DNA from 3 places in the Geobacter sp. genome. Region 3 is predicted to be linked to each of the others. Evidence: riboswitches for the same ligand, from Rfam matches in the RefSeq annotation. Region 3 holds a riboswitch; each other region holds the start of a gene.
The links. Region 3 has a riboswitch for molybdenum cofactor ahead of RCH91_RS20190 (aldehyde ferredoxin oxidoreductase C-terminal domain-containing protein). Riboswitches for the same ligand answer to the same signal wherever they lie in the genome.
Positions count from the first base shown of each region.

Region 1: linked by a shared signal. The riboswitch ahead of RCH91_RS04195 (molybdenum cofactor biosynthesis protein MoaE) and the one ahead of RCH91_RS20190 (aldehyde ferredoxin oxidoreductase C-terminal domain-containing protein) in region 3 are both predicted to bind molybdenum cofactor.
Region 2: linked by a shared signal. The riboswitch ahead of RCH91_RS15500 (aldehyde ferredoxin oxidoreductase C-terminal domain-containing protein) and the one ahead of RCH91_RS20190 (aldehyde ferredoxin oxidoreductase C-terminal domain-containing protein) in region 3 are both predicted to bind molybdenum cofactor.

Region 1 covers NZ_JAUQXO010000019.1:10,187-20,574, reverse strand. The annotation lists gene RCH91_RS04240 (acetate kinase) at 1-703, shown strand, start outside; gene pta (phosphate acetyltransferase) at 808-1,809, opposite strand; gene RCH91_RS04230 (molybdenum cofactor biosynthesis protein B) at 1,930-2,418, opposite strand; gene moaC (cyclic pyranopterin monophosphate synthase MoaC) at 2,415-2,897, opposite strand; gene glp (gephyrin-like molybdotransferase Glp) at 2,911-4,128, opposite strand; gene RCH91_RS04215 (ATP-binding cassette domain-containing protein) at 4,115-4,840, opposite strand; gene RCH91_RS04210 (ABC transporter permease) at 4,847-5,533, opposite strand; gene RCH91_RS04205 (substrate-binding domain-containing protein) at 5,543-6,352, opposite strand; gene RCH91_RS04200 (porin) at 6,507-7,874, opposite strand; gene RCH91_RS04195 (molybdenum cofactor biosynthesis protein MoaE) at 7,949-8,332, opposite strand; molybdenum cofactor riboswitch at 8,408-8,526, opposite strand; gene RCH91_RS04190 (HesA/MoeB/ThiF family protein) at 8,593-9,435, opposite strand; gene RCH91_RS04185 (MoaD/ThiS family protein) at 9,440-9,664, opposite strand; gene RCH91_RS04180 (aldehyde ferredoxin oxidoreductase family protein) at 9,769-10,388, opposite strand, start outside.
Region 2 covers NZ_JAUQXO010000065.1:71,443-81,830, reverse strand. The annotation lists gene RCH91_RS15525 (FAD-binding oxidoreductase) at 1-1,269, shown strand, start outside; gene RCH91_RS15520 (transporter) at 1,282-2,205, shown strand; gene buk (butyrate kinase) at 2,246-3,334, shown strand; gene RCH91_RS15510 (SDR family NAD(P)-dependent oxidoreductase) at 3,392-4,159, shown strand; gene RCH91_RS15505 (pyridoxamine 5'-phosphate oxidase family protein) at 4,174-4,575, shown strand; molybdenum cofactor riboswitch at 4,603-4,721, shown strand; gene RCH91_RS15500 (aldehyde ferredoxin oxidoreductase C-terminal domain-containing protein) at 4,741-6,471, shown strand; gene RCH91_RS15495 (MoaD/ThiS family protein) at 6,496-6,720, shown strand; gene RCH91_RS15490 (HesA/MoeB/ThiF family protein) at 6,722-7,567, shown strand; gene tatA (twin-arginine translocase TatA/TatE family subunit) at 7,642-7,839, shown strand; gene RCH91_RS15480 (MarR family winged helix-turn-helix transcriptional regulator) at 7,912-8,325, shown strand; gene RCH91_RS15475 (xanthine dehydrogenase family protein subunit M) at 8,377-9,246, shown strand; gene RCH91_RS15470 ((2Fe-2S)-binding protein) at 9,258-9,773, shown strand; gene hcrA (4-hydroxybenzoyl-CoA reductase subunit alpha) at 9,785-10,388, shown strand, end outside.
Region 3 covers NZ_JAUQXO010000087.1:4,602-14,989, forward strand. The annotation lists gene mftB (mycofactocin biosynthesis chaperone MftB) at 1-56, shown strand, start outside; gene mftC (mycofactocin radical SAM maturase) at 37-1,077, shown strand; gene RCH91_RS20160 (mycofactocin system FadH/OYE family oxidoreductase 2) at 1,189-3,150, shown strand; gene RCH91_RS20165 (electron transfer flavoprotein subunit alpha/FixB family protein) at 3,150-4,154, shown strand; gene RCH91_RS20170 (FAD-dependent oxidoreductase) at 4,151-5,449, shown strand; gene RCH91_RS20175 (ferredoxin family protein) at 5,446-5,724, shown strand; gene RCH91_RS20180 (electron transfer flavoprotein subunit beta) at 5,759-6,652, shown strand; gene mftF (mycofactocin biosynthesis glycosyltransferase MftF) at 6,649-8,082, shown strand; molybdenum cofactor riboswitch at 8,092-8,214, shown strand; gene RCH91_RS20190 (aldehyde ferredoxin oxidoreductase C-terminal domain-containing protein) at 8,252-9,988, shown strand; gene RCH91_RS20195 (hypothetical protein) at 10,061-10,388, shown strand, end outside.

The DNA.
Region 1 (10,388 bases), on a different contig from region 3:
AAAGCGTGCCGCGGTACTCCTCGGCAAGTCTCCCAAGGACTGCAACATCATTACCATGCATATCGGCAACGGCGTTTCTCACTGCGCTATCAAGGGAGGAATTTCCATTGATACCAGCATGGGGCTCACGCCACTCGAAGGGGCTGTCATGGGGACCCGTTGCGGTGACATCGACCCGGCCATACCCGCCTTCATGATGCAGAAGGAGAACCTTTCCGCCAAGGAGATCGACAGTATCCTCAACAAGAAGAGCGGGGTCCTCGGCATCACGGGCCGTTTCACTGACCGTCGCGATGTGATCGAGAACGCTGATAGTGGTGATCACCGCTGCAAGGTCGCCCTGGAGATCGAGGCGTACCGATTGAAGAAGTACATCGGGACCTACATGGCGGTGCTGGGTCGCCTCGACGCGGTGGTATTTACTGCAGGGGTGGGGGAGATGGGGTGGCCCATCCGGGAGAAAACCATCGAGGGGCTTGAAGGGATCGGCATCAAGCTCGACCGGGAACGGAACAAGGGGGCCATGACCAGGAAGCGCGAAACCCTGATCACCACCGATGATTCTCCCATTAAGGTCTTCGTCATTCCCACCGACGAAGAGCTGGTTTTCACCGAAGATGTGGTTGCAATTCTCGATGGGACCTATACCGACCACATGAATTTCGATTACTCGTTCGCGCGGAAAGATTTCGTTAGAAGCTGACGACTGCGCGAAAGCGGGTCTGGCAACAAGAAAGGCCGCCGGGTGACGAACCCGGCGGCCTTTTGCTGTGTGTAGGGCAGGCTGTGGGCCTGCCCAGGCAGTTCCTATCCCTGCGCCTGAACCGCCGTGATGGCAGCGACGTTGACGATGTCGTCCACGGAGCAGCCACGGGAAAGATCGTTAACCGGCTTGGCAAGCCCCTGAATGATCGGTCCGACCGCCTCTGCGCCTGCTACCCGCTCCACAAGCTTGTAGGCAATGTTCCCTGCGTCCAGGTCGGGGAAAATGAGCACGTTGGCCTTGCCGGCAACCGGGCTTCCCGGCGCCTTTTTCTCACCGACTTTCGGCAGGAGTGCGGCATCGGCCTGGAGCTCACCGTCGATCTGGAGGGACGGATCAATCGACTTTGCGATCTCGATTGCTTTCGTCACCTTGTCCACGTCGGCGTGGGAGGCGCTTCCCTTGGTGGAGAAGGAGAGCATGGCGACCCGGGCGTCGACATCGAGGAATGCCTTGCAGTTTCTGGCGGTTGCCACTGCTATTTCGGCCAGGGCCTGGGAATCCGGGTTGGGATTGACGGCGCAGTCTGCAAAGAGGATGATGCCGTTTTCGCCAAAGTTCGGCGTTTTGGTGACCATCAGGAAGAATGAGGAGACCGTCTTGATGCCGGCAGCAGGCCCAACCGTCTGGAACGCGGCCTTGAGCACGTTGCCGGTGGTACCGGTAGCCCCAGCCACTTCGCCGCCGGCGTCACCCATCCGTACCATCATCCCCGCGTAGTAGAGGTAATCCTTGGCGGTCAGGAGATTTTTCGCTTCTTCGGCAGTAATCCCCTTGCTCTTACGCAACTCAACCAGGGCCTCCACATAGGCATCCAGTTTCGGCGATGTGGCGGGATCGATGATCTCGACCTTCGATATGTCGGCGGCAAGTTCGGCAGCTTTCTTGCGCAGTTCATCGGGATTGCCGAGCATCACAACCTTAGCCAAGCCCTGTTCCACGATCTGCTGGGCGGCAGCATACATCCTGTCGTCGTAACTTTCGGGCAGGACGATCGTCTGTAAACTCTTTCTGGCTTTGGCCTTGATCTGTTCAACCAGGTGCATGGTAACCTCCCTTGGTAAATATTAGAACAATATTATATTTTATAGCGTAAGGGAAGGGGAGGGTCAATAGAAAAGTCGGCAGAACGGGGTGTCTGAAGGGGAAACAGGAAAAGAAAAAGCCTAGTTCTGGGCGCACTCCCGCGGATCCCCCTGAATCTTTTCCACGGCATGGGGGACGGCCGGCCAGACTGCCTCCAGATTTTCGACGGCCCCTTTGGGGCTGCCGGGAAGGTTGATAATGAGGGTGTTGCCCCGGATGCCGGCCACGGCGCGGGAGATCATGGCATTTGGGGTCTTGGCAAGGCTTCGCATCCTCATCACCTCGCCGAAGCCGGGGATGACCCGGTCGAGAATCTTCATAGTCGCGTCGGGGGTTACGTCCCGGGGGGAGACGCCGGTGCCGCCGGTGGTGAGGATGAGGTCGAAGGCGCCTTCGTCGGCCCAGTCGCGGAGGCGTTCTTCGATGAGGGAGGCCTCGTCGGGAATGATCTCCGTGCGTGCCGTCTCCACTCCCCGCTCCGCCAGCCATGCAGTGAGGGCAGGGCCGCTGGCGTCAGCCCGCTCGCCCCGGGAGCCCTTGTCGCTGAGGGTTAAAATTGCGGCGATCATCGTTTTTCCTCCCGTTGCCAGGTGCCGCTCTTGCCACCTTCCTTGAAGAGAAGGCGGATCTCGCCGATGCTGATTCCCTTGTCGGCCCCCTTGCACATGTCGTAGATGGTGAGGGCAGCCACGGCGGCCGAGGTCATGGCCTCCATCTCCACGCCGGTCCGCTCGAAGGCTCGCACCGTGGCGTTCACGGTGACGACGCCCGTTGCCGCGTCGGTCTCGAATTCGATGGCCGCATGGTGGATGGCCAGCGGGTGGGAGAGGGGGATAAGGTCGGGGGTTTTCTTGGCTGCGGCGATGCCGGCGAGCCGTGCCACGCCGAGGACATCCCCCTTGGCGGTCCGCCCTTCCAGGACGGCGGCGAGGGTTCCCGGTTTCATGGCAACCGTGGCCGCGGCGGTGGCGGTACGCAGGGTCGGCTGCTTTCCGCTCACGTCCACCATAATGGCCTGGCCTTTGTCGTCGAAGTGGTTGAATGACATTCGAGCTCCTTTCCTATCCTTCCAGCATCTCCACGTCACTCCCCACCAGATGCACATCCACCTCCGTGCCGGCCGCAACGAAGGTGGCATCCCGGGGGAGTACGGCGAGGCCGTTGGCCCGGATCATGGTCCTGAGGATGCCGGTGTTCTGGTCGCCGGAGGTGGAGGCGGTGTAGCGGCCGTTTTCCACCTCTATCCGCACCCGGAGAAAGTTGACCTTGCCCGGCTTCTTCTTAGCATCTTCTTTCAGAAACGCCTTCACAAATGGCTTCAGCACTCTTCGGTGCCCCATCATCTTCAGGATGGCCGGCCGGGCAAACTCCTCGAAGGTGATCATGGTGGAAACCGGGTTGCCCGGGAGGGAGAAGACCGGTTTCTCCCCGAACATGGCGAAGGCGGTGGGGCCGCCGGGCTTGATGTCCACTCTCCAGAAGACCTGCTCCACCCCCAGTTCGGCCAGGACATCCCGAACCAGGTCCCGGTCGCCTGCCGAGACGCCGGCGGAGGTGATGAAGGCGTCGGCCTTGAGTCCTTCGATCATCTTCTCCCGGTGGCTATCCCGGTCGTCACGGGCGATGCCAAGAATGACTGGTTCTGCGCCGCACTCCCGGACGGCTGCGGCCAGCGACAGGGTGTTGGAATTGACGATCTTCCCCGGCACTGGCGGCTCCCCCAGTTCGATCAGCTCGTCGCCTGTGGAGAGGATGGCGACCCGGGCCTTGCGGTAGACCGGGACGATGGCCTTGCCGAAGGAGGCGAGCATGCTGATTTCCGGCGGCCTGATGAGGGTGCCGGCCGGGATGATGAGCGCGCCGGTGGCCACGTCCTCGCCACGGAACCGGATGTGCTGGCGGGGCTTCACCGGCTCCTTCAGGGTGACGGAGTCGCCGTTGTCGTCCGTTTCCTCGATGGGAACCACCGCGTCGCAGCCGGGGGGGACCGGGGCGCCGGTCATGATCCGGATGGCGCAGCCGCGTATCACGGGGCCAGTCACCTCGCCACCGGCCGGGATGTAGCCGGTCACCTTCAGGGTCGCGGGGAGGGAGACGCAGTCGGCGGCCCGCACGGCAAAGCCGTCCATGGCGGAGTTGTCACAGAGCGGCATGTCCCAGGGGGCGGTGACGTCGTCGGCGATGACCCGTCCAAGGGCGTCGAGGATGCTGACCCGCTCCACGCCCAAGGGGGCGACGCGGTCGAGGATGATTCTGCGGGCTTCTTCAAAGGTAGGCACGGTTACTCACTCCTTCTGTCTGAAAGCCTGTTGAGGCGTTGATCTCTGGGACAAATCCTGGGCAGGCCAGTTCCCCGGCGATCAGGTGGATCTGCTCGCCGCCGAGCCGACCGGGATGCTCCGGGTCGTGGGTGGTCATGATGACGGTGGTCCCCCGTTCGGGAAGGGCGGCGATAACCCCTTCGAGGAGCTCGCTGGTCCCACGGTCCACGTTGGCCAGGGGCTCGTCGAGCAGGAGCACCTTCGGTTCCAGTGCCAGGGCGCGGGCCATGGCGACCCGCTGTGCCTCGCCGCCGGAAAGCTCCCGGGCGCGGCGCTGTCCGAAGCCGGGCAGTCCCACGAGCTCGAGGGCCTGCTCTACCCGCCGCTGTTTTTCATCCCCTCGTATCCCGCGCAGCTTCAGCCCGAAGGCGACGTTGGCGAAGACGCTGCCATCGAAAAGGTAGGGGGACTGGTGGAGCAGCGTCACCTGCCGGCGCAGGGGGAGCAGCGCGGCGTTGGTCCATTGGACCGGCTCCCCCTCGTACCTGAGCTCGCCGGCGGTAGGGGGGGCGAGCAGGGCAAGGAGGGTCAGCAGAGTTGTCTTCCCCGAGCCGTTGGCCCCAGTGAGAGTGTAGAGTTTTCCCGGGAAGAGCGCAAGGTCATCGATGGCGAGGACTGTGCGTTCCCCGTGGGATTGGCGGATGCCGATGAGTAGGTAGAGGGCGTTCACGGAGCATTACCTCTGCTGGAGGATGTTCAGAAAGAGATTCACCAGAAGCGCCACCGCCATCAGGATGATCCCCAGGGCCAATCCCAGGGCGAACTCTCCTTTGCCGGTCTCCATGGCGATGGCGGTGGTCATGGTGCGGGTGTAGCCCCGGATGTTGCCGCCGAGCATCATGGCAACCCCGACTTCGGCAATGACCCGACCAAACCCGGCAATGACCGCGGCCATGATACCGAAGCGAAGCTCCCTGGTCAGCTGGAGAATGCTCTGAAAAGGCCCGGCCCCGAGGGTGAGGGCCGTCGGAATGATCCGGGGGTCGGCCCCTTTGACCGTGCTGAGGGTGAAATTGGCCACGATGGGGATGGCCAGGATGGTCTGGCCGATGATCATCGCCTTGGGGGTGAAGAGGAGGCCCAACTCCCCCATCGGTCCCTGGCGGCTGATGATGCCGTAGACCGCCAGGCCTACCACCACGGTCGGCAGGGCCATGAGGGTGTTGAGAATGGTGATGACCAGGCGCTTGCCGGGAAACTCGGTGATCCCCACGGCCACCCCGGCCGGGACGCCGGCCAGGGTGGCGAAGAGGATCGACCAGAGGGCGACACTGATGGACGTTACCACCGCCGTGACCACCTCGCCGTCAAGGGAGAGGATCAGCGCAAGGGCTGTGCGGAAGGTTTCGGCGAGGAATTCCACCCACTCTCCCTATTTCTTGTAGATGAAGAAGACCGGCTCGCCGTGGGCCTTGTAGTCGGCGATGATCTTCTGCCCCTCGGCGCCGGTGACGAAGTCGACCAGCTTCATGGCCAGATCAAACTTCACATGGGGGAATTTCTTCGGGTTCACGACGATGATCCCGTAGGGGTTAAAAAGCCCCTTCTCCCCCTGGAAGACGATGGTGAGATCGGTCTTCTGCCCCTTGAATGCGTTGTAGGTCCCGCGGTCAGCCAGGGTGTATCCCTGACGCTCGGTGGCCATGGTGATGACCGGTCCCATCCCCTGGCCCGCCTCCACGTACCAGTTCCCCTTGGGCTCTACGCCGGCGCTCTTCCAGAGTTCCAGTTCCTTGGTGTGGGTGCCGGACTTGTCGCCGCGGGAGACGAAGGTGGCCTGCTTTGCGGCGATCAGCTTCAGGGCCTCGGCGGCGCTTTTCGCGCGGGCTACGCCGGCCGGGTCGTTTTTCGGGCCGATGATGACGAAATCGTTGTACATGACGTCTTTGCGGTTCACGCCGAAGCCGTCGGCCACGAACTTGTCCTCCAGTTTGCGGGCGTGGACGAAGACCACGTCCACGTCGCCGGCCTCGCCCAGCTTCAGTGCCTGGCCGGTGCCGACGGCGATCACGTCGACCTTGCAGTTGTTCTTCTTCTCGAAGGGAGGGAGGAGCACCTTCAGGAGCCCCGAGTCCTGGGTGGAGGTGGTGGTGGACATCTTGAGGCGCTCCTCGGCGTATGACGCGCTGCAAAGCATGACGAGAGTGGTGACAGTAAACAAAAGCCTGGTGAGAATGTTCATCGTAAACCTCCTGTGAGAAGTTAGTAACTATACCATAAACCGAGGCTATTTGAATATTTACCTCTTTTTGTAGTCGCCGTTTTTTCAGCCGGCTGATCCCGTGCCAGCAGGTCTCAAAGGCATCCGTACTGATGCCTTTGAGCCGGCGAAACCTTTAGAAGAAAAGCTGGGCCTGCAGCCGCACCAATTTGTCGTCAACCGTACTGGCGGTGGCAGGAGGATCGTTGGAGGAGATCCGGCCCTGACGGTGAATGTTGCTGAAGTCGGCCTGCACCTTCAGGTTGTGACCAATGAAATACCAGGACACTGCCCCGGTAGTCTCAACCCAGAGGTCGTTGCTCACGTCCCGGTTCGGATCGATATAGGAGTAGCGGGCCGCAAGTTCCAGGTGTTTCGGGATCACGAAGTAACCGGCCTGGGCATAATAGCCATGGGCGCGAACGGTGTTATTGCTCTTCGACCCGTCGGCCTGACCGAACATGTATTCACCCTGGAGCGACAGGCCATGCCACTTGAAGGCTGCATCGAAGCCCGCGGTATGGAAGTCAACAGATTCTTTCACATTATTGATTCGTTGTGCTGCTGTCGTTATGACCCCTGAGGAGTTGCCCATTCCGAACCAGCCCGGCGCGGAAAGCGGGTCGGAGCTGCTTATGGTTTTGGCGAAGTTTACGTTGTTGGATTCCAGGCCACTCGTGCCGCTACCTGTGGTGCCGCTGAGGGTATTGAAATAATAGTTGGCGCCGATGGAAAGAAGCGGTTTTTCGCTGTTCTCCAGATCGGCCTCGGAATACGCCATCTCTCCAAGAGGGTTGAGCGCAAGACGTACGTTGAAGGCGTTGTCGCTGGTCGACCGGAAAGTATTCTGGCCCACACCGCCATATCCTCCGAGGCTATAGGCGAAGAGACCTTTGGCGACCTTGCCGTGTATTTCGATTCCCGTGTCGTATCCGGGCGCAAACGCCGTCGTTACCGGGGAACTGTCCACGAACTGGTTGTTGGCGGTGGACGTGATCCACTGCCGGCCGAACTGGACCTTGTTCTGCCCGAACCGGAACTGCACCTCGTCCATAAGGCGATAATTGAGCCAGACCGACTCGAGCAGCCCCCCATTTTTTGTCGTGCCGCTGCTGATATTGATGAAGTTCATGTCCAGCTTGTAGGTCACGTCCTTGGTAAAGGCATAGCCCCCCAGCAGAAGCTTGGCCCTTTTTATCTCGAACCTGCTGGTGTTCTGTGCGCTGCCTGAGCTGCTATCGTTGTCGTTATCCTTGTCCAGATAACTATACCGGGTCTGGATCTGACCACCGATGTTAAGTTGAAATTTCTCATCCGGCGAGGTCAGGCTGATACCGTTGCCGACCTTGAAGTTCACCGGCTTGCTCTTCGTCACCTCCTTGTAGTCCTCCTCGGTGATCACCCCCTTTTCCTTCAAAACATCCTCAAGGGTCTTGGCTTCCACTCCCTGAGCCGCCATCGCGCCGGTGAAAAGAAGTGCTGCTGCAATGGTCCTTCCGTCCATGATTGCCTCCTTCAGATTGAATTGCAACGGGGCATGCCCCATGATGACCGATTTCAAATTGTTAGTGCCAGTTCCTATTCCGCGAGGCGTTCCCGTTTGCAGACGGTGGTCATTTTCTTCAAGCGGGCAATGCCGTGGCGGCAGGCGGCAAAGGCGTCCTCGCTGTTGGGGGAGCTGGCGGCCACCAGCGAGATGATATCGCCGACGTGCAGGCACCCCTCCCTTCGGACCAGGAGTACATCCTCCAGCTTCCACTTCAGAAGGAGCTCGGCGACGATGGCGTCAAGCTCTTCCTCGGCACCTTCCTCGAACCGGTATTCGATGGAGTCCGTCGGTGCGCCTGATCCGCCGTCCTTCTTCACCACGGCGTAGTGCAGGACAACCGAACCGGCGGTCTTGTTCGAGATGAGCCCGTATGTCGTTGACGGGTCGATGGGGGTATCGGTGATGACGACCATGAAATGGCTCCTCGTCCTGTCGGCGGATACAACGAAAAAGGCCCCCTTCCTGAATGGAAAGAGGCCCTGGGACGCATGGCAACCGGGGATCTCCTTTTCAAAAGGGAGGCGCCGCCGTTTCCAGCGGAACCCGTTGGCCGGGCGCCGTGAGGTCTGGACCTGGTAGGCGCTGCGGCTCGGAGAGGGTGTCGAATTTTCAGTAATCTCGCATGCAACAGGCCGACCTGTCAACTTTTTCCTTATGGCGGAGCGGGTCTCCGCTACTCTCCGACCGCCGCCAGGGGGGGCTCGATCCGCACTTCCTCGAACTCCATGTCGAGGAGGTTCACGAAGAGCATCCGCTGACGCAGGGATTCTCCCTCGCCGAGGAGGACCTTGCAGGTCTCGGCCACCTGGAGGCTGGCCACTACGGCAGGGGTGAAGGAAGGGTTGCCGAGCCGCGTTTCAACCCCTTTCGGCTCTGCCCATCGGCCGAAGATGTAGGGCGAGATGTCTTCGCCGGGGAGTTGGGTGGCCACCTGTCCGTACCAGCCGCCAATGGCGCCATGCACCACAGGGATTGCCATCTCCCGGCATAGTTCCACCAGTTCCAGCCGGGTGGTTATGCTGTCCAGCCCGTCCACCACGGCATCGGCCCCTTCAAGCATCTTCCGGCCGTTGGTCGCTGAAAATGCGTCCTGGATTGGCGTGATGGTCACGGCCGGATTGATCTCTCTGACCCGTGCTGCCGCCACCGCCACCTTCGGTGCCCCCAGGTGGGCGGGGGAGGAGAGTATCTGGCGGTTCAGGTTGTGCTCCTCGAAGATGTCGGGGTCAACGACCACCAGATGTCCAACACCCAGCCGGGCCAGTTCCTCTATGATATACCCCCCGAGACCGCCGCTCCCGATGACCACGACTCTGCTCCGGAAGAGACGCAGCTGCATGCCGACGGTGATGGTCTGGCGATTGCGCTGGTAGCGGGCGGGCATCAGCCCCAGTTGGAGGATGGTTTCCTCCGCCTCCCCGATGGTGAGGTCGTACCGCTCTGCCGCGTCAGTCTGAACCGCCCAGGGAATGACGTCTCCCAGGGCGTGCCTCTGCAGGAACATGCGCAATTCCATAACGCTATCCTCCGCCCACGAGCGGGAACAGGGACAGGGTGTCACCGTCCAACAGCCGGTGATCCAGCGTGGCGTGCCGGCTGTTGACCAGCACAATCCCGACTTCCTTTTCCGGGATTTTCAACTCACTGGCGATGTTTGCGGGGGTGGCCCCCGGGTCGTACCTTTTCGTTACCGCGGCAAAGCGCCCTACCCGGAACATGGCGAACAGTTTTACGGTGATCTCCATTGCATTTCCCCCGACGGCCAGGCGGCCTGATGTGCTCGGCGGGCGCGGACACTGATGGTGCCCGCGCCCGTATTTCATATGTATTCCGCTTTGCGAAGCATCGGCTAGAAGTTCCAGAATTCGTCAATCTCCGCGTCGCTGAAATCCCAGACGGCGTTGTGGGGCGCCACCGGTTCGGTCTTGAAAAACTCGGGGAGGCGGTCATGCTCCTTGGTGAACCCTGCCTCGATGTTGAACTGCCGCTCGACCTTCAGAATATGCTTGCCCAGGTTCGTTACGTCATCGCCGGTCAGGCTGATGCCGAAACGGGCGTTGATCATGTCGATGAGGGCCGGCAGGCACTCGGGGATGTCCAGGGCCGGGAAGGCGACGAAGATGCACATGCCGGTGGAATCCACGGCCGCCGTGGCGATCTGCAGGTTGCGGGAAAGCTCCACCTGGCCGTCCTTTTTCAGCGGGTCCACAAAACCGCCCACGTTGAGGATGTTGGTGGCGATGGTGTAGCCGGCGGTATGGTCAGCCCCCATGGTGCTGGTGGCGTAGGTGATGCCGATTCCCTTCACCGAACGGGGGTCGTAAGCCGGGATTCCCTGGTTCTTCACCACCGGTACCCGGGTGACGCCGTAGGCTTTGCCAACGGAACCTGCTCCGCCGCCAAGGATGCGGCCGAGGGGGGTTCCCTTGCCGATCTCCTCGGTGAGGAGGCGAAGCATCTCCTTGCTGT
Region 2 (10,388 bases), on a different contig from region 3:
GCCACGGCCGGACAGATAGTGCTCGATCTGCGGAACATGAAGAAGATCATCGAGGTTGATCGGGAGTTGGGGTACTGCCTGGTGGAGCCCGGCGTGACCTACGGCGAGCTGCAGGAGTACCTCACCCGCAACAAGATGAACCTGTGGCTCGACGCCCCGGCCCCTTCGGCCAACGTCAGCATCGCCGGAAATATCCTGGAACGCGGCAGCGGCTACACTCCCTACAGCGAGGATTTCCTCTTTTCCTGCGGCATGGAGGTGGTGCTGGCGGACGGAACCCTCCTCAAGACCGGCATGGGCGGGATTCCCAATTCCACCAGCTGGCAGGTGTTCAAGTGGGGATTCGGCCCCTATGTGGACGGTCTTTTCTCCCAGGCGAACAACGGGATCGTCACTAAAGTCGGCGCCTGGCTGATGGGCGCCCCGCCCCCGGGCGGCTACAAGCCTTTCTGCATCAGATTCCCGAAGAACGAAATGTTGGCCGACATCATCAAACCGGTCATGTTCCTGCGCCAGGCCCAGATCGTGCCCAACGCCTGCGCCCTGGTCAACTCCGGCTGGGAAGCGGCCACCCGTTTCGCCACTGACCGGAAGAACAACGGCCGCTTCTTCAACCCGGGAGCGGGAGCCATATCCTCCGGCAAGCTGATCAGCCGCGACGTGGGCGCCTGGAACCTCTACGGGGCCGTCTACGGCTCTCCCGAGCAGGTGGCGCTGAACTGGATGTACGTCTCCGGCACCTTCAAACAGGCCTTCGGCAACAAGATCAGAATTATCACCGAACAGGAGGCCAAGGGTGATCCGGCCTTCGAATACCGGAAACAGCTCATGATGGGGGGGATTACCCATCATAGCCCCCTCGACCGGTGGCGCCCCGGCGGCGGCTCCATGAAGTTCGCCCCCACAGCGGCCGCCCGTCCGGCCGAGTGCGCCCAACAGGCCAGGGTGGCCGCCGAGATCCTCAACCGGCACGGCTTCGACTATCTGAGCGAGTTCAGCTTCTTCTGGTACGACGCGCGTCACGTTGTCGATCTGCGCTTCGACCGCACGAAACCCGAGGAGATGAAACGGGCCCACAACTGCTTCAACGAGCTGATCAGTGTATTCACCAAGCACGGCTGGGCAGTCGGCCGTACCAACACCGCCTTCATGGACAAGGTGGCCGACTCCTACGGTCCGGCGATGCGAAGGCTCAACCGCACCATCAAGAAGGCGCTGGACCCCAACAACATCCTGTCACCGGGCAAATCCGGGATCAATCTGGCTTAAGGAGGCGAAATGATGAAAACGGTAAAAGTCCTGATAGCAAGCATTTGTTTGGCCACTTTTGTCTTTATCCAGTCGGCGGCTTGGGCCTTCAATTCCAGTTCCTTCAACGGCACGGCCGATTTCTATGCGGGAGCCGCTCCCCCGCCGGGACTTCACCTGATCGACTACAACGTCTTCATGGACATTAAAAAGATCGAAAACAAGGGGCAGGGATTGGCTGACGGGAAAGGAACTCTTACAGCCATCGCCTTCCGGCCGATCTATGTATCGGAAAAGGGACTCTTCGGCGGTAACTTCCTGATGCACTCCATCATTCCCCTGCTGACTGTGGAGGCTGACGTTAAGGTGAATACGCCAGGGGGCCCGGTCACCGTGGAAGGGCATGATGGTGGTCTCGGCGATGTTTACTTCGGGGTCGGCATGGCGTGGCACACCCCGACCTGGCACTGGCTGACGGTATTGGACATCATCACCCCAACCGGCAGCTTCGATTCCAAAAAGCCGATCAACGCGGGCAACAATGCCTTTGTCATAGAACCGGTCGTGGCAGTAACGGGTCTTTTCCAGAACGGCATGGAGGTGAGCGCCAAGCTCATGTACTCCTATCACACCAAGAACAGCGATTATAGGGAACCAGGAACGGGTCTCAAGGGGTATCAAACGGGGCAGGCGATACACATGGACTACAACGTGAACTATGCCGTGACGAAAGACCTGAAGCTCGGCGTTACCGGCTGGATCTGGCAAGGGCTCGAAGACGATGAAATCGGCGGCAAGAAGCGTTCCGACACCAAGGATTTCGAGTTTTCCATGGGGCCGGCAGCCCGCTACCAAAGCGGCAAGTTTGCCCTCATCGGCAAGTATGTGCTTCCGGTGTCCGCCGAAAACCGTATCGAAGCCAATCAGCTCTGGATCGACCTGGTTTATTCATTCTAGGAAGTTCACAGGGATCGGCACTCTTCCGGAGGGAAAAACGATGGACGACAAGAAAATACTGATTATCAATCCCGGCTCCACCTCGACAAAAATCGGCGTCTTTACCGAAGGGAGGATGATCATCAATCAGTCGGTAAAGCATGACGACGCGGAACTCAGGAAGTTTCCCACCATCTGGGACCAGTATGATTTCCGCAGGGAGGCAATCTTCCAGGTTCTCGCCGACAACAACCTCTCCATGGGCGAAATGGACGCCATCGCCTGCCGGGGTGGTAACGTCAGGCCCCTTCCCGGCGGCATCTACCGGATCTGCCCGAAAATGATCGAGGACATGAAAAGCGGTATCTATGGCGGCCACCCCATCAATGTGGGGGGACTTGTCGCCTTTGACCTGGGCAACCAGTTCAATATCCCGGTCCTCACCGCCGATCCTCCCATGACCGACGAATTGTGCACCTCGGCCAGGTACAGCGGCATTCCCGAGATCAGCAGGCAGAGCAGCTTCCACGCCCTCAACCAGAAGGCCACCGCCAGGAAGGTGGCCGCCGAACTGGGGAAGAAATACGACGAAATCAACCTGATCGTTGCCCACCTCGGAGGGGGCATATCGGTAGGAGCCCACCGCAGGGGGAAGATCATCGATGTCAATAATGCCCTTGACGGCGACGGCCCCTTCTCTCCGGAGCGGGCCGGATCCCTGCCGGCCGGCGATCTGGTCAAGCTCTGCTTCAGCGGCGAATATGAAAAAAATGAGGTCCTGAAGCTCCTGACCGGAAGGGGTGGCCTGTTCGCCTACCTGGGGACGACCGATGCCGTTGAAATCGAGAAGAGGATCGCCGACGGGGACCAGAAGGCGGCGGAGGTCTATGAAGCGATGATCTACCAGGTGGCCAAGGAGATCGGCGCCTGCGCAGCGGTCCTTGAGGGGGAAGTGGACGTCATCGCCCTCACCGGCAGCCTGGCCTATTCCAAGGTGCTTCTGAAAAGCCTGCAGAAGAAGATCTCCTTCATCGCCCCGGTCCTCCTCAATCCAGGCGAGAACGAGATGGAAGCCCTGGCCGATGCGGCCATGAGATATTTCAGAAACGAAGAGGCCTTGTCCATTTACAGGCAGGACAAGGCAGCATGACCAGTCAATACACTTTGCAGCGGATTTAGCACATTACCCAAAAAGGAGATACTAGCCATGGGAAAACTCACCGGAAAAGTTGCAATCATCACCGGAGCGGCACAGGGAATCGGCGCGGCATACGCCGTGGGCCTTGCCAAGGAAGGGGCAAAGATCGTCATCGCCGATGTCCTTGACGGCGAGAAGGCAGTGGAGGCAGTGAAAAAGGCAGGCAGTGACGCCATTTACATCAAAACCGACGTCAGCAGCCAGGAGCAGTGCGACGCCATGGCCAAGGCCGCGGCTGAAAAGTTCGGCTCCGTCGACATCCTGCTCAACAATGCCGCCATCTTCGGCAGCATCGTGCTGAAACCGTTTACCGAATGTACACCCCAGGAGTTCATGAAGGTCATGGAAATCAACGTCCTCGGCCAGTTCAACTGCATGAAGGCGGTATTCCCCTACATGAAGGCCAAGGGGGGCAAGATCATCAACATCGGCTCCTCCTCCATCAACGAAGGGGTGCCCGGCATGCCCCACTACGTTGCATCCAAGGGTGCGATCATGGCCCTCACCCGCTCCATGGCCCGGGAGCTGGGGGACTACAAGATCAATGTCAACACCATAGCCCCCGGCTTCACCCATTCCGACGGCGGCAACAACTTCGACAAGAACAAGAAGCTGGACCTGCCACCCCTGGAAGAGCTGCAGCTCCAGGCCCGTTGCCTGAAAAGGGAAGCGGTGCCCGAGGACCTCATCGGCCTGGCCCTGTTCCTCTCCTCCGATGACAGCGCCTTCATCACGGGCCAGATGATCGTCCACGACGGCGGGTTGTCGTTCCACTAAGGACGGAGGGTTACATGAAAGAAGTACTCGACATGCTGCCGATCCCCTGCTACGGCAGCCTGGCAACCGTGGATGCCGGGAAACCAAGAGTCAGACCCTTCGCCGTCATGTTTGAGGAGAACGGCAGATTCTATTTTTGTACAGCCAGCAATAAAGATGTTTACCGGCAACTGACCGAATGTCCGTACATCGAATTCACGAGGACCACTGACGATATGCGGTGGCTGAGAATAAGCGGCGAGATCACATTCGACGAGGATATCAGGAGCAAGGAGAAGTGCTTCGCCAACTATCCCATGCTCAAAGGCATCTATCAGACGCCGGACAACCCGATCTTCAAGGTTTTCTATCTGGAGCACGGCAACGCATCCATCGACAGCATGACGGCGGAGCCGCGCAAGGTTTTTGAGTTCTAGCAGGAGCGGCTACAACAGTACCATCAGGCGGGAAAAAGTCTCCGAGCCGTCTTGCCTAAAGGAACTCCCCCATGGCACGAGGCCTGCGGGTCACGCTGGAAACGGCGTGACCTCCCCTTTCGGAAAGGAGACTAGGGGAAATTTCTACTGAAAGGGAGAAGAACCATGAACAAGATCCTTCGTGTCGACATGACCAGCCTCAGCACCACCACTGAGCCGGTTCCCAAAGAATGGGCCTGCCTCGGCGGCCGTGCCCTTACCTCTACCATCGTTGCAAAAGAAGTGAAACCTACCTGCCATCCGCTGGGGGCGGACAACAAGCTGGTCTTTGCCCCCGGCCTGCTGAGCGGCACAACCGCCGCCAACAGCGGGCGCTTTTCCGCCGGTGCCAAAAGTCCCCTGACCGGCACCATCAAGGAGAGCAACGCCGGCGGACTGGCCGCCCAGATGTTCGGCCGCCTCGGTATCAAGGCGCTCATCATCGAGGGGCTGCCTGCGGGAGACAACTGGTACAGCCTGCATGTCAACAAGGATGGGGTGTCCGTAGCGGTTGAGACGGAACTGATCGGCCAGGGAAACTTTGCCGTTGTCGAAGCTCTGGAAAAAAGGCTCGGCAAGAAGACGGGGGTACTCACCATCGGTCCCGCGGGGGAGATGAAGCTGCTTGCCGCCAACATCTCGGTCAAGGATTCGGACAGCAAGCTGCGCAGTCATGGCCGCGGCGGCCTCGGTGCCGTAATGGGGTCGAAGAGGATCAAGTTCATCTCCATCGACGACCGCGACGCCCCCGGCATCAAGCCCGTGGACAAGGAGACGTTCACCGCCGCCGCCCGGGCCTTTGCCAAGGCGATTCTGGAGCATCCCGGAACCGGCCAGGGCCTCCCCACTTTCGGTACGGCCGAGATGGTCAACATCGTCAACGAGGCGGGGGGTCTTCCGACCCGCAACTTCACCTATGGCCGCTATGAGGGCCACGAAAAGATCTCCGGCGAGACCATGCGCGAAACGATCATCGAACGGGGGGGGAAACCGAGGCATGGCTGCCAGCCCGGCTGCATCATTCAATGCTCCCAGGTTTATAACGACAAGAACGGCACGTACGTCACCTCAGGATTCGAATACGAGACCATCGAGACCCTGGGAGCCAATGCCTGCCTGGGGGACCTGGACCAGATCGCCGCCGCCGATTACATCATGGATGACATCGGCATCGATTCCATCGAAACATCGGTGGCCATTGGGGTGGCAATGGAGGCGGGCGTACTGCCGTTTGGCGACGGCGAAGGGGTGTTGCGGATACTTCGGGAAGAGATCGGCCGAGGGACCCCGCTGGGACGAATCATCGGCAACGGTACCGGCAATGTGGGGAAGGCCTATGGGGTGACCCGGGTACCGGTGGTGAAGAACCAGGCGATTCCCGCCTACGATCCCCGCGCCATCAAGGGTATCGGCATCACCTACGCCACCAGCACCATGGGAGCGGACCATACCATGGGCTATGCAGTCGCCACCAATCTCATGGGGGTCGGCGGCGGCATCGTCGATCCGCTGAAGAAGGACGGCCAGGTGGAACTTTCCCGGCACCTGCAGATCGCCACCGTCATGCTCGATTCCCTCGGCCTCTGCCTGTTCATCGGCTTTCCCGCTGCGGACATTCCCACCTGCGTCCCGGCTCTGATGGACATGCTGAACGCCTGCTTCGGTCTCAAGCTTACCCCGGACTGGCTCGGAGAACTGGGGGTCACCACCCTGAAAACGGAACGGGCCTTCAACCTGGCAGCCGGCTTCACCAATAAGGATGATCGTCTCCCCGACTTTTTCAGGGAGCCGCTGGCACCGCACAACGCCGTGTGGGACTTCACCGACGAGGAAATCGACGCGTTCTGGAATTTTTAGCCTGACGACGGAAAGGGGTGCGCCATGAACGTCACGGTAAAACTGTTCGCCACATTCCGCTTCGGACGCTTCGCGGCAGCAACGAGGCACTACCCGCCCAGTACCAGTATCGGCGAAGTGATCCGTGAACTGCAGATACCGGATACGGAGATCAGCATGATCATGGTGAACGGGAGACATGCGGCCCCGGACCAGCAGCTGCGGGATGGGGACAGCCTCGCCTTCTTCCCGCTGGTGGCAGGAGGTTAGGATGGAAGAGCTGCGTCGGTACCTGGCCGGAGAGGCGAAGGACGGCCTCATCTCCTGGGCAACACAGATCGAAGCCGCTGCGCGGTTCCGGGTCTCTCTTGCCCGGGTCGAGGAAACAGCCTTGGACCTGGCCATTCTCCCCGCCCGCTACCAGCGCAACCGCCAGGCCATCAGCGTGGGCCAGCAGCTAAAGCTGTTCAGGGGACGGGTAGCGGTGGTGGGGTGCGGCGGGCTGGGGGGTTACGTTATCGAAGAACTGTCTCGGCTCGGAGTTGGCACCATCATCGCCATCGACCCCGACTTCTTCGAGGAGCACAACCTGAACCGTCAACTCCTCTCCTCCCCCGCCCGACTGGGGCAGGCCAAGGTAGAGGCCGCGGCGGCACGGATAGCGGAAATCAACCCGGCGGTGACGCTGGTTCCGGTGCAGGCGGCCTATGGGACGGAAAACGCCGTGGAGCTTTTCCAGGATGTCGATGTCGTAGTGGATGCCCTGGATTCGGTCCCGACGCGACTGGCACTGGCGGACAGCTGCGACGGATTGGGCCTCCCTCTGGTGCACGGGGCCATAGGAGGCTGGTTCGGCCAAGTCACCACCCAATTTCCCGGGGATCGAACCATCCGACTGCTGTATGACCGCTGGGTGGAAGGCAAGGGATTGGAACAGCAGATGGGCAACCCTTCTTTCACCCCGGCGGTGATAGCCGGCATCCAGACCGCCGAGGTCTGCAAGCTCCTTATGGGAACCGGCGATACGTTGCGTAACCGTCAGCTTTGCATCAATCTTCTCACTATGGAATTTGAAGAGGTCGAGCTGTCGAGCCCTGACTGCGCGATCGGCCAATAAGACGCATCACCGAAAGCAAAAGAATACGATTATTTACTCTCGCCGGTACGGGAGACCAAACAAGGAGACAAAACATGTTCGGATTCGGCATGCCTGAACTCATCGTTATCCTGGTTATCATGCTGGTCGTGGTCGGACCGGCGAAACTTCCCCAACTCGGCTCTGCACTGGGAGGGGCAATACGGAATTTCAGGAAGGGCTCGCAAGAGGCGGCGGCGTTCACGGAGATCGACAAGATGGACGACGAGAGAAATTCCACTTCTCCCAGGTAAATAAAAACCATGTTTTATCATTTGACATCGCCCCGTCTTGCAAGTATCTTGTATGCAAGAGGAATTAAGGGCATGGTCTCCTTCCGGGACAACATAGTATTTATGCTCGCCAAGGCCCACCAGCGGGCACAGGGGGCGCTGAAGGGAAACCTTCAGGAATTCGGCCTCACCCCCATGCAGTGTCTGTTTCTGGAGGTCCTGTGGGAAGAGGAAGGACTTTCCGCCGGCGAGATCGGCCGGCGCATCTCCCTGGATACGGCTACCCTGGCGGGCATTCTCGACCGCATGGCGACCGCCGGCTGGGTGCGGCGCGAGACCGATTCGCAGGACGGCCGGGTGGCGAGGGTCTACCTGACCGACAAGGCCCTGTCGGTCAGGGACCAAATGTCGACGACCATAGAGAAAACCAACGACGAGCTGCTTAATAGCTTTTCGCTGGAGGAGAAGCTTCTCCTGAAGCGCTTTCTCCGGGATTTCAAGGAATAGAAAAAAATTTTCCGCAATTAGTTTGCATACGAGATATTCAGGAGGTAACCCATGTACATGCCCGATTTCGCCTATCATGCTCCCGAGAGCCTGAATGAGGCCTGCTCTCTCCTGGCGGAACTGGGGGAGAAAGCCACGGTTCTGGCGGGCGGCACCGATGTCCTGCACAAAATGAAGGTGGGTAAACTGGCTCCGGAACACCTGGTCTCACTCAAACACCTGGACGACCTGCGTACCATCCGTCATGAACCGGGCCGCGGCATAATCATGGGTGCGCTGACGAGCCACAATGCCATCTACACCTCAAAGCTTCTGCAGGAACGTTACCTGTCGCTCCCCATGGCCGCCCACACCATGGCCTCCAACCAGATCTGCAACATGGGGACCGTGGGGGGAAACATCGTCAACGGTGTTCCTTCCGCCGACCTCCCCCCGATCCTCATCGCCCTCAATGCCTCGATCCGCCTGGTATCCACCAAGGGGGAACGGACCATGCCCCTGGAGGATTTCTTCCACGGTTCGGCCGAGACGGTCATCGCTCCGGGCGAGCTGCTGGCCGACATCACCATACCTGACCAGCCAACCACCGGTAGCACCTATATGAAGTTCGGCCTGCGCCGTTCCGGAGCCCTGGCTGTTGTGGGCGTTGCCGTCGCTGTCACCATGGATGGCGATACCATTCGTGATGCCAGGATCGTCCTGGCTTCCGCTTCGCCGACGGTCATGCGGGCCCGGGAGGCAGAGGACTGCCTGAAAGGGAAAAAGGTATGCGACGAGCTGCTGGAACAGGCCGGAAGCCTTGCTTCCGCCGCCAGCCGCCCGCGGGACAGCATCCGCGGCTCCGCCGAATACCGAAGGAATCTGGTTGGGGTGCTTACGAAACGGGCCCTGCGCAAGGCTATTGACGAAGGCCACGTGTGAGGAGGAAAGAGATGCTGCAAATGATAACCGACAAAGATGGGGTGAAGCGTTACCTGATCACCTTGAATGTGAATGGCGACTCAAAGACCGTCCTGGTAAAGGGGAACGCCATCCTGACCAATGTGCTGCGCGACCAGTTGGATCTCACCGGCACGAAGAAAGGGTGCGAGCTGGGAGACTGCGGTTCATGCACCGTGCTTTTGGACGGCAAGCCTGTGGATTCCTGCCTGATGCTGGCCGTGGAGGCCGACGGCCGGGAGATCACCACCATTGAGGGGGTAGCCGCCAACGGGAAACTGGACGCCATCCAGGAATCCATGATCAACCACGCCGCCGTGCAGTGCGGCTACTGCACCCCCGGCATGGTCCTCTCCGCCAAGGCGCTGTTGACCCGCAACCCCCACCCCACCGAGCCGGAGGTACGGGAAGCCATTGCCGGCAATCTCTGCCGTTGCACCGGCTACGTGCATATCGTTGAAGCTGTCCTGGCCGCCTCCCAGGGGCGGACAGCGCCAGAAGATCATTAAGGAGAAGCCAGATGAGCGATAACCATAAAGTCATCGGCCGCAGCGTCCCCCGCATCGACGGCCCGGAGAAGGTAACCGGAGCGGCAAAATATACGGGGGACCTCAAGTTCCCCAACATGCTCTTCGGCAAGATCCTCACCAGCCCCCATGCCCACGCCCGGATCATCTCCATCGACACCTCCGAGGCGGAGAAGCTGCCGGGGGTGAAAGCAGTCATCACCCACAAGGATGTGCCGGAACTGAAGTATGGCCTGAGCCCGGCCCGCTGGGACGAAAACATCTTCTGCATCGACAAGGTGCGCTTCGTGGGCGACAAGGTGGCGGCAGTGGCCTGCCTGGACGAGGAAACCTGCTACAAGGCCCTGAAGCTCATCAAGGTGGAATACGAAGAACTGCCGGCGGTGCTCGATTTCCGCCATGCCATGGACGAAGGACAGCCCCTGGTCCACGAGGAGTACGAACGGAACATCAATACCGAAATTCACCAGGAGTTCGGCGATGTGGAAAAGGCCCTGGCCGAGGCGCACCATGTGCGCACCGACACCTTTGTGGGGCAGCGCACCTACCAGACCCCCATTGAGCCCCACTCGTCCATCTCCATGTGGGAAGGGGACA
Region 3 (10,388 bases):
AGTTTGTGACAAAACTTCTAGAAAAGGGGTTCCTCCGTGAGCAACCGCTACGTTGAAATGGGGATGCGCTCCCCGGTAAACCTGACCTGGGAAGTATCGCTGGCCTGCAACCTGCGCTGCACCCACTGCCTCTCCTCCTCCGGAGAGCCCGCCAAAGGCGAGCTCACCACGGCCGAGGCCCTGGACCTGGTGGAGCAGCTGCACGAGGCCCGGGTCTTCCAGGTGAATTTCGGCGGCGGCGAGCCGTTCATGCGCCCCGATTTCGAAGAGATCCTGGCTTCATGCCATGCGAAGGGGATCATGACCTGCATCTCCACCAACGGCACCCTCCTCGACGCCGAGCGGGTTGCCCGGCTGGCAACGAGCCGCCAGGTGGCCATCCAGGTGAGCATGGACGGCGCCACCCCCGAGACCTGCGACGCCATCCGGGGCAAAGGGGTCTTCGCCGCGGCCACCAAGGCGATCAAGCTGCTGGCGGCCACCTCCATCCCCACCAGCATCAACACTGTTCTTACCACCCAGAACGCCGGCGAGATTCCGGCCATGCACGAGCTGGCCCGCTCCCTCGGCGTGTCGCTCCGGGTGAGCCGATTCCGTCCGTCCGGGCGGGGAGCGGACAACTGGGAAGATCTGCGGCCCACGCCCGCCCAACTGTTGGAGTTCTCCGACTGGCTCGCCCGAAGCGGCGACGTGCGGACCGGGGACAGCTTCTTCTCCCTCACCAGTCAGGAGCGCCAGGGGTTGGGGCTTAATCTCTGCGGCGCGGCGAAGCTCACCTGCTGCGTCGGCCCCACCGGGAACATGTATCCCTGCGCCTTTCTCCAGACCGACCGGTTCAAGGCGGGGTCTCTCCGGGAGCAGAGCTTCCAGGAGATCTGGGACAGCTCGGAGATCTACGAATCCTTTCGTTCGCTGCGGATCCATTCCTGCGAGGAGTGCCAGCGCTTCGACCAGTGTCACGGCGGCTGTCCGGCCGTTGCCTGGCACCTGAAAAACGACCTGAACGGCGGCGATCCGGAGTGTCTGGAGCGTTGCGTGACATCCATTGCCGACGCGAACAGGGCGGCGGCCGCCTGAAATAACAGAATGTAGGGGCGCCGCTTGCTGCGCCCGATTGCGAGGCAAAAAGGGCGCGGCAAGCAGCGCCCCTACATCAGAATAAATAAGAGCCTTTGAGGAGACCTCATCATGATGTTCCCGAATCTGTTCTCGCCCCTGAAACTGGGGACGGTTGAAGTGAAAAACCGGATTTCCTTCCAGCCGCACCTGACCAACCTGGCAGTGGGCAACCTCCCCAGCGAGCGTCAGATGTATTACTGGGGCGAGCGGGCCAAGGGGGGGGCCGGGCTCATCATTACCGAGGAGATGAGCGTCCATCCCACCGACATGGCCTACGAGAAGCTGATCGACGTCTACCACCCCGAGGTGATCCCCGGCTTCAAAAAGATCACCGACTACGTCCATCAGTTCGACAGTAAGATCTTCGCCCAGCTGAACCACAACGGCCAGCAGGGAGACGGATCCATCTCCCGCCTGCCGGTCTGGGCCCCCTCCCCCATCCCCGACGTCCTCTTCCGGGAAACCCCGAAGGAGATGGAGCCGGAGGATATCGAAGAGGTTGCCCACTACTTCGTCAAGAGCGCCATCCACGTCCGGGAGGGGGGATTCGACGGCATCGAGCTGCAGTTCGGCCACTCCAGCCTGGCCCGCCAGTTCCTCTCGCCCCTGACCAACTTCCGCACCGACGAGTACGGCGGCAGCCTGGAGAACCGGATGCGGGCCCCCCTCAGATTCATCAGTGCCGTCCGCAAAGCCGTGGGGAACGACTTCACCCTCGGCATCAGGATGTGCGCCGACGAGATGATCCCCGGCGGCCTCGACCTGGGCCAGGTCCAGGAGATCTGCGCCCGGTTCGAGGCGAGCGGCCTCATCGATTTCATGGACCTCTCCATCGCCACCTTCTACAACCTCTATCTCGTGGAAGGCTCCATGCACACCCCCCTCGGCTACACCATCCCCCTGGCCGCCGGCGTCCGGGAACGGATCAAGCTGCCGGTCTTCTGCACCGGCCGGATCAACGACCCGGTCATGGCGGAAAAGGTGCTTGCCAACGGCCAGGCCGACATGATCGGCATGTGCCGGGGCCTCATCTGCGACCCCTTCCTCCCCAAGAAGGCCCAGGAAGGGAGGATGGACGACATCCGGTACTGCATCGCCTGCAACCAGGGGTGCATCGGCCGGATCGGCATGAACAAGACCCTTGGCTGCGTCCAGAACCCGGCCATCGGCCGGGAGAAGGAGTGGGGGGAGGGAACCCTCACCAAGGCCAACGTAAGGAAGAAGGTGACCGTCGTCGGCGGCGGCCCGGGCGGCATGTGGGCCGCAAAGATGGCCGGACGTCGTGGCCACAGCGTCACCCTCTACGACCGCAACGAGGCCCTCGGCGGGCAGGTGCGGACCGCCATGAAGGGTACGGGGCGCGACGAATTCGGCGTCATCATCCGCAATGAGAAGGACCAGGTGCCCAAGGCCGGGGTGAAGGTGAATCTCGGCGTCGAGGTGAACGCGGAAAAGGTCCTGGAGGAAAAGCCCGATGTGGTGATCATCGCCACCGGGAGCCTCCCCAAGAAGCACCCGGTGGGGGGGGCCGACGGCCCCTCGGTGTACAACGTCTGGCAGGTGCTGGACGGCGAGGCGGAGCTGGGCGACAAGGTCTGCCTCATCGACTACGACGGACACCACCGGGCCAGCGCCACCGCCGAATACATGGCCATCCAGGGAAAGTCGGTCCACGTCATCACCTCCAGCCTCTTTGTGGGCGCGGAGCTCGGCCCGACCCAGGACCTCTACCTGACCCGGCAGCGGCTCCTGCAGAAGGGTGTAACGTTCACCCCCGACATCGCCGTCATGGAGGTCGGCGGCGAGACCGGCGCCAAGACCGTGAAGGGGTTCAACGTCTACTCCAACCAGTGGGACGAGTGGGGCCCCTTCGATACCATCGTCCTGGCCATGGGGCAGAAGGTGGACGACTCCCTCTACATGGCCCTCAAGGGAAAGGTGGAGGAGCTGTACCGGATTGGCGACTGCGTGGCCCCCCGCAAGGTGGACATGGCCATCTGGGAAGGTCATCGGCTCGGGAGGGAGATCTGATGAGCGGCAACGGAAAGATCCTCGTTTTTGTCGATCTGCCCGGCGGCGAACTGGACGAAACCGGCCGGGGGCTCCTCTCCTACGGATCGCGCCTGGCCGGTTTCCTCGACGCCCCCTGGGGGACCGCCACCCTCCTCGAACCCGCGGGTGAGCATCTGGCCGCCTTTGCCGCCTACGGCGTGCCGGCAATCACCTGTGTAGCCGGAGGAGACAATGCGCTCGACACCCCTGCGCATCTCGGCAGGCTTCTGGGCCAGCTTGCTACGGAGACCACGGCAAAGATCATCGTGCTCCCCCACAACGACCTGGGGGCGACCCTTGCTCCCATGATCGCCGCCACCCTCAATGCCGCCATCCTCACCGAAGTGGTCACCGCGCGCCGGCAAGGGGACGGGGTGAGACTCTCCCGGCAGGCCCTGGGCGGGCGGGTTGCGGAAACGAAAGAGTGGGATGGCTCCCGCCCCCTGGTCATCACCGTCCCGGTCCGCTCCCTGAGCCAGGTGCTCATGCCGACGGTCCGCCCCAGCACGCCGGCTCTGACGGTCTGGCATCCCCTCGCCCTCCCGACCGATGCCGCCGCAACGGTTACCGAACGGATACCGCCCGACCCCCAGACCGTCGATCTGACCGAGGCGGAGGTGATCTTCAGCGCCGGCAAGGGGTGCGATCAGGCCACCTTCGACCAGCTCAAGGAGCTCTGCCGCCTGCTGAACGTATCCTTCGGCGTGACCAGGCCGGTCTACGACCTGGGCTGGACCGGCTTCGAGCGGATGGTGGGGCAGACCGGCCGCACCGTTACCCCCCGTGTCTACCTGGCCCTCGGCATTTCCGGCTCCATGCACCATGTGGGAGGGATCAAGGACTCCCGCCGGATCATTTCGATCAACAGCGACGCCAAGGCCCCCATTTTCGCCAACTCCGACGAGGGGTTCGTGGCTGACCTGAAGGAAGTGCTGCCGTCCCTCCTGGAGCGGGTTAAAGCGGCCGTCGGAGGTGCGCAATGAGTACATCCTATGATGCGATAGTTGTCGGGGCCGGCCCCGCCGGCTCGTCCGCCGCCCTGACCATGGCGCGGGCAGGCATGAAGGTGGCCCTGCTGGAGCGGGGGACGTTCCCCGGCGAGAAGAACATGTTCGGCGGAGTGCTCCACCGGCTCCCCTCCCTGGAAGAGGTGTTCCCCGACTTCTGGGAGCGGGCCCCCCTGGAGCGCCACATCGTCAAGAAGGGCGTCACCTTCATGACCGGCGACTCCAGCTTCTCGACGACCATTGAAGCAGGCAGCTTCGACCGCCCCCCCTATAACGGCTACACCATCTTCCGCCCCAGTTTCGACCGCTGGCTCGCTGACGAGGCGGTCAAGGCCGGCGCCACCCTCATCACCCGGGCCACGGTGGATGACGTCGTGGTCCGCAACGGCAAGGTGGCCGGCGTTACCATCCTCGACCGGAAGGGCGAACTGACCGCACCGGTGGTGGTGGCCGCCGACGGCGTCCTTTCCTTCACCGCCAAGAAGGCGGGGCTCCGGCAGCCAACCTTCGACCCGGCCCAGATGGCGGTGGGGGTCAAGGCGCTCATCGACATGCCGAGAGAGCTCATCGACGACCGGTTCGGCCTGGTGCGGGACCAGGGTTTCGCCAACGAGTTCGTCGGCTGCACCGAGGGGGTCAGGGGTGGAGGTTTCCTCTACACCAACTACGACTCCCTCTCCGTCGGCCTCGTGTTTCACCTGGCGAGCCTGCGGACCAGCGGCAAGACCCCCTACGATCTGCTGAACGCCTTCATGGAGCAGCCACAGGTGGCCAAGATGGTGGGGGGGGGAAAACTGCAGGAGTACTCGGCCCACGTGATTCCCGAGGGCGGATACAACATGATCCCCGAACTGGTGGGCGACGGCATCCTCGTTGCCGGCGACGCGGCGGCCCTCTGCAACGCCACCGGCCTCAACCTGGAGGGGATCAACCTGGCCTCCCATTCGGGTGTCCTCGCCGGCCAGGCGGTCATCGCCGCCCACCAGGCGGGTGATTTCAGCCGGCGGGGGCTCGAGGTGTACCGGCAGCTCATGAATGACAGCTACGTCATCAAGGACCTGAAGCTCTACCGGAAGGCTCCCCACATGCTCCACAACGACCGCATCTACAACGAGTACCCGGAATTGGTCTGCGGCATGATGGAGTACATCTACCGCATCGAAGGCACCCCCAAGGAGAACCTGTCCAAGCTGTTCCTGAAGACGGCAAAGGAGAAGGTGGGGCTCAAGAACCTGGCGGCCGACGCCTTCAGCGCATGGAGAGCACTATGAACATCGATGAGATTTTCGACTTCACCAGCTTCACCATCGACCGGGAACCCCACATCGTCCTCGATCCCCAGGTCTGCGTGGGTTGCGACAACCGCGGCTGCACCAACTCCTGTCCGGCCCGCTGCTACACCTGGTCGGAGGAGGATAAGAAGATGACCTTCGTCCATGACGGCTGTCTTGAATGCGGCACCTGCTACGTGGTCTGCCACCGCAATGCCTTCACCCGCTGGCGTTATCCCCGGGGAGGGTTCGGGGTGGCGTACCGGATGACGTGATGATCGCGCGATAACTAGGTAGGAGATTTCAGATATGCCCTACAAAAACCTTCACATCCTCGTCCTCCTCCGGGAGGTCAACGACCCCCGCCCTCCCGCCCGCGTAACGACGCGGGGCGCCGGCATCAGCGACCGGGGCCTTCGGCGTGTCCCCAACCAGGCCGACCTCGTTGCCCTGGAAGAGGCTCTCCGGCTCAAGGACAGCCTCGGAGGCGCCGTGACAGTGCTGGCAATGGGTCCCGAGCGTCTCGACGACACACTCCGCCTCGCCTTCTCCCTGGGTGCGGACCGGGGGATCCGGTTCTGGGACCATGGCCTGGAGGGGGGCGATGCGGTGGCCGACGCCCGTATCCTGGCCCGGATCGTTGGTATCCTCTCCCCTACCCTCCTCTTCACCGGCAACCGTCTGGCGGACCGTGGCGACGACCCGGTGCCGGCCCTGGCCGCCGCCGCCACCGGCGCCCCCTGCATCACCGCAGCCGTTGCGCTAACCCTGAAGCCGCAGGGAGTAGAGGCCCTGCGCAAGGGGGACCGGGGTGCCCGGCAGAAAGTCGCAGCACCGTTCCCCTGCACGGTGCTCTTCGACGAGGGGCAGACACCCCGCTACCCCTCCATCGAGGCAATCACCCGATCCCTGACCGCTCCCATCGAGGAGTGGGAACTGGCTGACCTGGGGCTCCCCTTCTGGGAGGTCGGCGCAACCGGAGCCTATCTCACGACGGCGGAGTTCGGCACGCCCCGCCCCGACCCGGTGCGGCTCGTGACCCCGGACCCGCAGCTCCCCGCCTTCGAGCGGATAATCTCCCTTCTCTCGGGCGGCATCAAGGCCCGTGAGGGGAAAACACATCTTCTCTCGGCTGATGAAACGACCACGGAGCTTTTGAGGATTTTTCGCGAAGAGGGAATCGCACCGGAGGCAGCGTCATGATCTATCGCCTGTCGCGGCATGTGGAACTGATGGAACGGGGGGGTGAAAACTTTCTCGTAACAAAGACTCCCCTCTGCGTCCTTCGCCTGAACCGTTCCCTGACGGAACTCGTCAGGCGCGGGATGGAGGGTCCCCTGTCCGCCGCGACCGCCGCCGAGGCCGACGTCCTCGAGCACCTGGCGGCAAAGGGCTTCATGGAGCGGCTCCGGAATGCACCGGAACAACCGTCGGCGCTTCCCACCGTCAGTGTAGTCATCCCCGTCAAGGACCGGGCGGAGGAGCTCAAACGCTGCCTTGCTTCACTCGCCACCCTCACCTATCCCCGGGAGAAGCTCCAGATAATTGTGGTGGACGACGGGAGCAGCGACGACTCTGCAGAGGTGGCGCGGCAGGCCGGAGCCCGGGTGGTCTCGTCGGGGGGTACGGGCCGGGGACCGGCGGCGGCCCGCAATGTGGGGGCGGCGGCCGCCCGGGGTGATATCCTCGCCTTCATCGATTCCGACTGCACCGCCTCCAGGGAGTGGCTCGCGGAGCTGATTCCGGCCTTCGACGATCATCGGACGGCGGCCGTGGGGGGACTGGTGGACGGCATGTGCACCGAATCGACCGTGGACCGCTACGAGGCGGTCATGTCCAGCCTCTCCCTCGGCTCCCGGGAGCGCACGGGAAGCGGCGGAGACGACACCTTCTACCTGCCGAGCTGCAACCTCCTGGTTCGCCGCCTCACGTTCCGCAGCGTGGACGGCTTCGACGACACCATGCACGTGGGCGAAGACGTGGACCTGACCTGGCGTCTGCGGGACGAGGGGTGGACCATCGCCTACCTGCCGGCGGGAAGGGTCCTGCACGAGCACCGGAGCACGCTTCGCTCGTTCATGTCCCGCCGCTTCGATTACGGCACCTCCGAGGGGATGCTCCAGATCCTCCATCCCCACCGCCGCAAGCGGATGGTCGTTCCGCCGCTCCTGGCCCTGCTCCTTGCCCTCTGCGTCATGGCTCCGTTCACCGGGGGGTGGACACTCCTCATGGCCGCGGGGGTCCTGGCGGTGGACGCAACGGTCGTGCGGGTGCGGTTCGCCCGCCGGAAGCTGCCCGTCGGGCTTCCTGCCCTGGTGTCCGGCCGGCTGCGAGCCCTGGGGAGCCTCGTCTACTATCTCAGCTACCACCTGATTCGCTACTACGCCATCCCCCTCCTGGCCCTCTCCCTGTTCTTCCCGCTCTTCGGCCTGGTGGCCATCGGTGTTCTGGGGTGCGCGGCAAAGGTGGATCACGGGATCAAGAAGCCGCGGCTGTCATTCATTCGCTTCACCGGCATCTACCTGTTGGAGCAGGTCGCCTACGGGGCCGGGGTCTTCTGGGGATGCCTGAGCAGACGGTGTTTCGCTTCCTACCGGGTGGTGATTCTCCGGCAGATGGAAGCGGCCGGCTAGAAAAGATACATAGTACACTTTCTCCGAGCCTGCCTTCCTGCGGGGATGATGGTTGTCCCATGGTGTCAGGCCACTGGGTTTTGCCGGAAACGGCAAAGCCTCCCTTTGGAAAGGAGAATTATCGTGGCTGAAGACCACACAATCCAGGAAAAGGGAAAGGAGTAAACGCATGGACAAGATTGCTCGGATCAACATGGGAGCAGCGGGTGGCCCCACGGTAACAGTGGAAGGGCTCGGCGAGTATGCCGGGCTCGGCGGGCGGGCGATGACATCGCTGGTCGTTGCCAAGGAAGTGCACCCCCTCTGCCATCCGCTGGGGGCAGAGAACAAGCTGGTGATCGCTCCCGGCATGCTGAGCGGCACCACCGGCTCCATGACCGGCCGGCTGTCGGTGGGGTGCAAGAGCCCCCTCACCGGCACCATCAAGGAGTCCAACGCCGGGGGCCAGGCCGCCCAGGTGCTGGCGCGGCTCGGCTACGCCGCGGTCATCCTCGAAGGGAAGCCCGAGGGTGACGACCTCTACAAGATCCTCATCAACAAGGACGGCATCCAGGTCATCGTCGACAACAGCCTGAAGGAGCTGGACAACTACCCTGTCATCGAGAAACTGCGGAAGGAGTATGGGGACAAGGTCGCCTACATGTCCATCGGCACCGCCGGTGAGAGAAAGCTCCTGGCGGCTTCCATCGCCTGCACCGACCCTGAGCTCCGTCCGACCCGCCACTGCGGCCGCGGCGGCGTTGGGGCGGTCATGGGCGCCAAGCGGGTCAAGGCGATCATCCTTGACGACGCGGGGATGAAGATGCGCCCGCCGAAGGATCCCGAGAAGTACCGGGACGCCAACCGGAAGTTCGTGGAGGGGCTGCGCAAGCACCCGGTCACCGGCGAGGGGCTCCCGGCCTACGGCACCAACGTGCTGACCAACGTCCTCAACGAGGCGGGGGGCTACCCCACTTACAACTTCAAAACAGGGCAATACGCCGGCGCCGCCAACATCAGCGGCGAGGCCCAGGCGGAACTGGAAGTGAAGCGGGGCGGTACCGCCACCCACGGCTGCCACCGGGGCTGCGTAATTCAGTGTTCCGGCATCTATAACGACAAGGACGGCCACTACCTCACCAAGCAGCCTGAATACGAGACGGTCTGGTCCCATGGCGGGCACTGCGGCATCGACGACCTGGACACCATCGCCCGCCTCGACTTCATGGACGACAATATCGGCGTCGACACCATCGAGATGGGGGTCACCATCGGGGTGGCCATGGATGCGGGAGTCATTCAGTTCGGTGACCGCGAGGGGGCCATCCGGCTCATGGAGGAGGTCGGCAAGGGGACACCGCTGGGGCGCATCCTCGGCAGCGGCGCCGCCGTAACCGGCAAGGTGTTCGGCGTGGAGCGGGTGCCGGTGGTCAAGGACCAGGCGCTCCCCGCCTACGACCCCCGCCCCATCCAGGGGATCGGCGTCACCTATGCCACGAGCACCCAGGGTGCCGATCACACCGCGGGCTACGCCATTGCCACCAACATCCTCAAGGTGGGCGGCGACGTGGATCCGTTAAAGACCGAGGGGCAGATCGAGCTGTCGCGCAATCTGCAGATCGCCACCGCCGCCATCGACTCCACCGGCATGTGCCTCTTCATCGCCTTTGCCATCATGGACCAGCCGGAGACCTTCCAGGCGCTCCTCGACATGCTCGGCTCGTTCCACGGCATCACCATGACCGGCGATGACGTGGTAGCCCTCGGCAAAAAAGTCCTCTCAGCCGAGCGGGACTTCAACACCCGGGCCGGCTTCAGCAAGCAGCACGATCGGCTGCCGCGCTTCTTCTACACCGAGCCGGTCGCACCCCACAACCAGACCTTCATGATGAAGGATGAGGAACTGGACGACGTATTCAACTGGTAGGAAGCATGTGGGGGCGGAGCGGCAGTTCCGCCCCCACGTGATATTAATCCGTCGAAGGGAGAAGGCCTGACCATGGAAGCTCCTCTCACTCGCCTCACCCTCACGCTTCCCCCCGCCCTGGCCAGTGAGTTCTTTCCACTCCTCCAGCGGGGATTTCTCGTCACGGCCCACGTGGGATGCACACTCGAACGCCTCCTCTGCCGTCAGTGGGGAATTGCGCCCGAGTATGTGGCCTCGCGGATCACCACCATCTTCCTTGACTCAAAAGCAACCGACAACGTTAACTCAGCCATAGTCAGGGATGGTGCAACCGTAGCCCTTTCGGGCGCCATGCCCGGACTGGTCGGGGCAACCATGCGGCGTGGCGGGCACCTGGCCGCAATGCGCAGCAGCATGACCC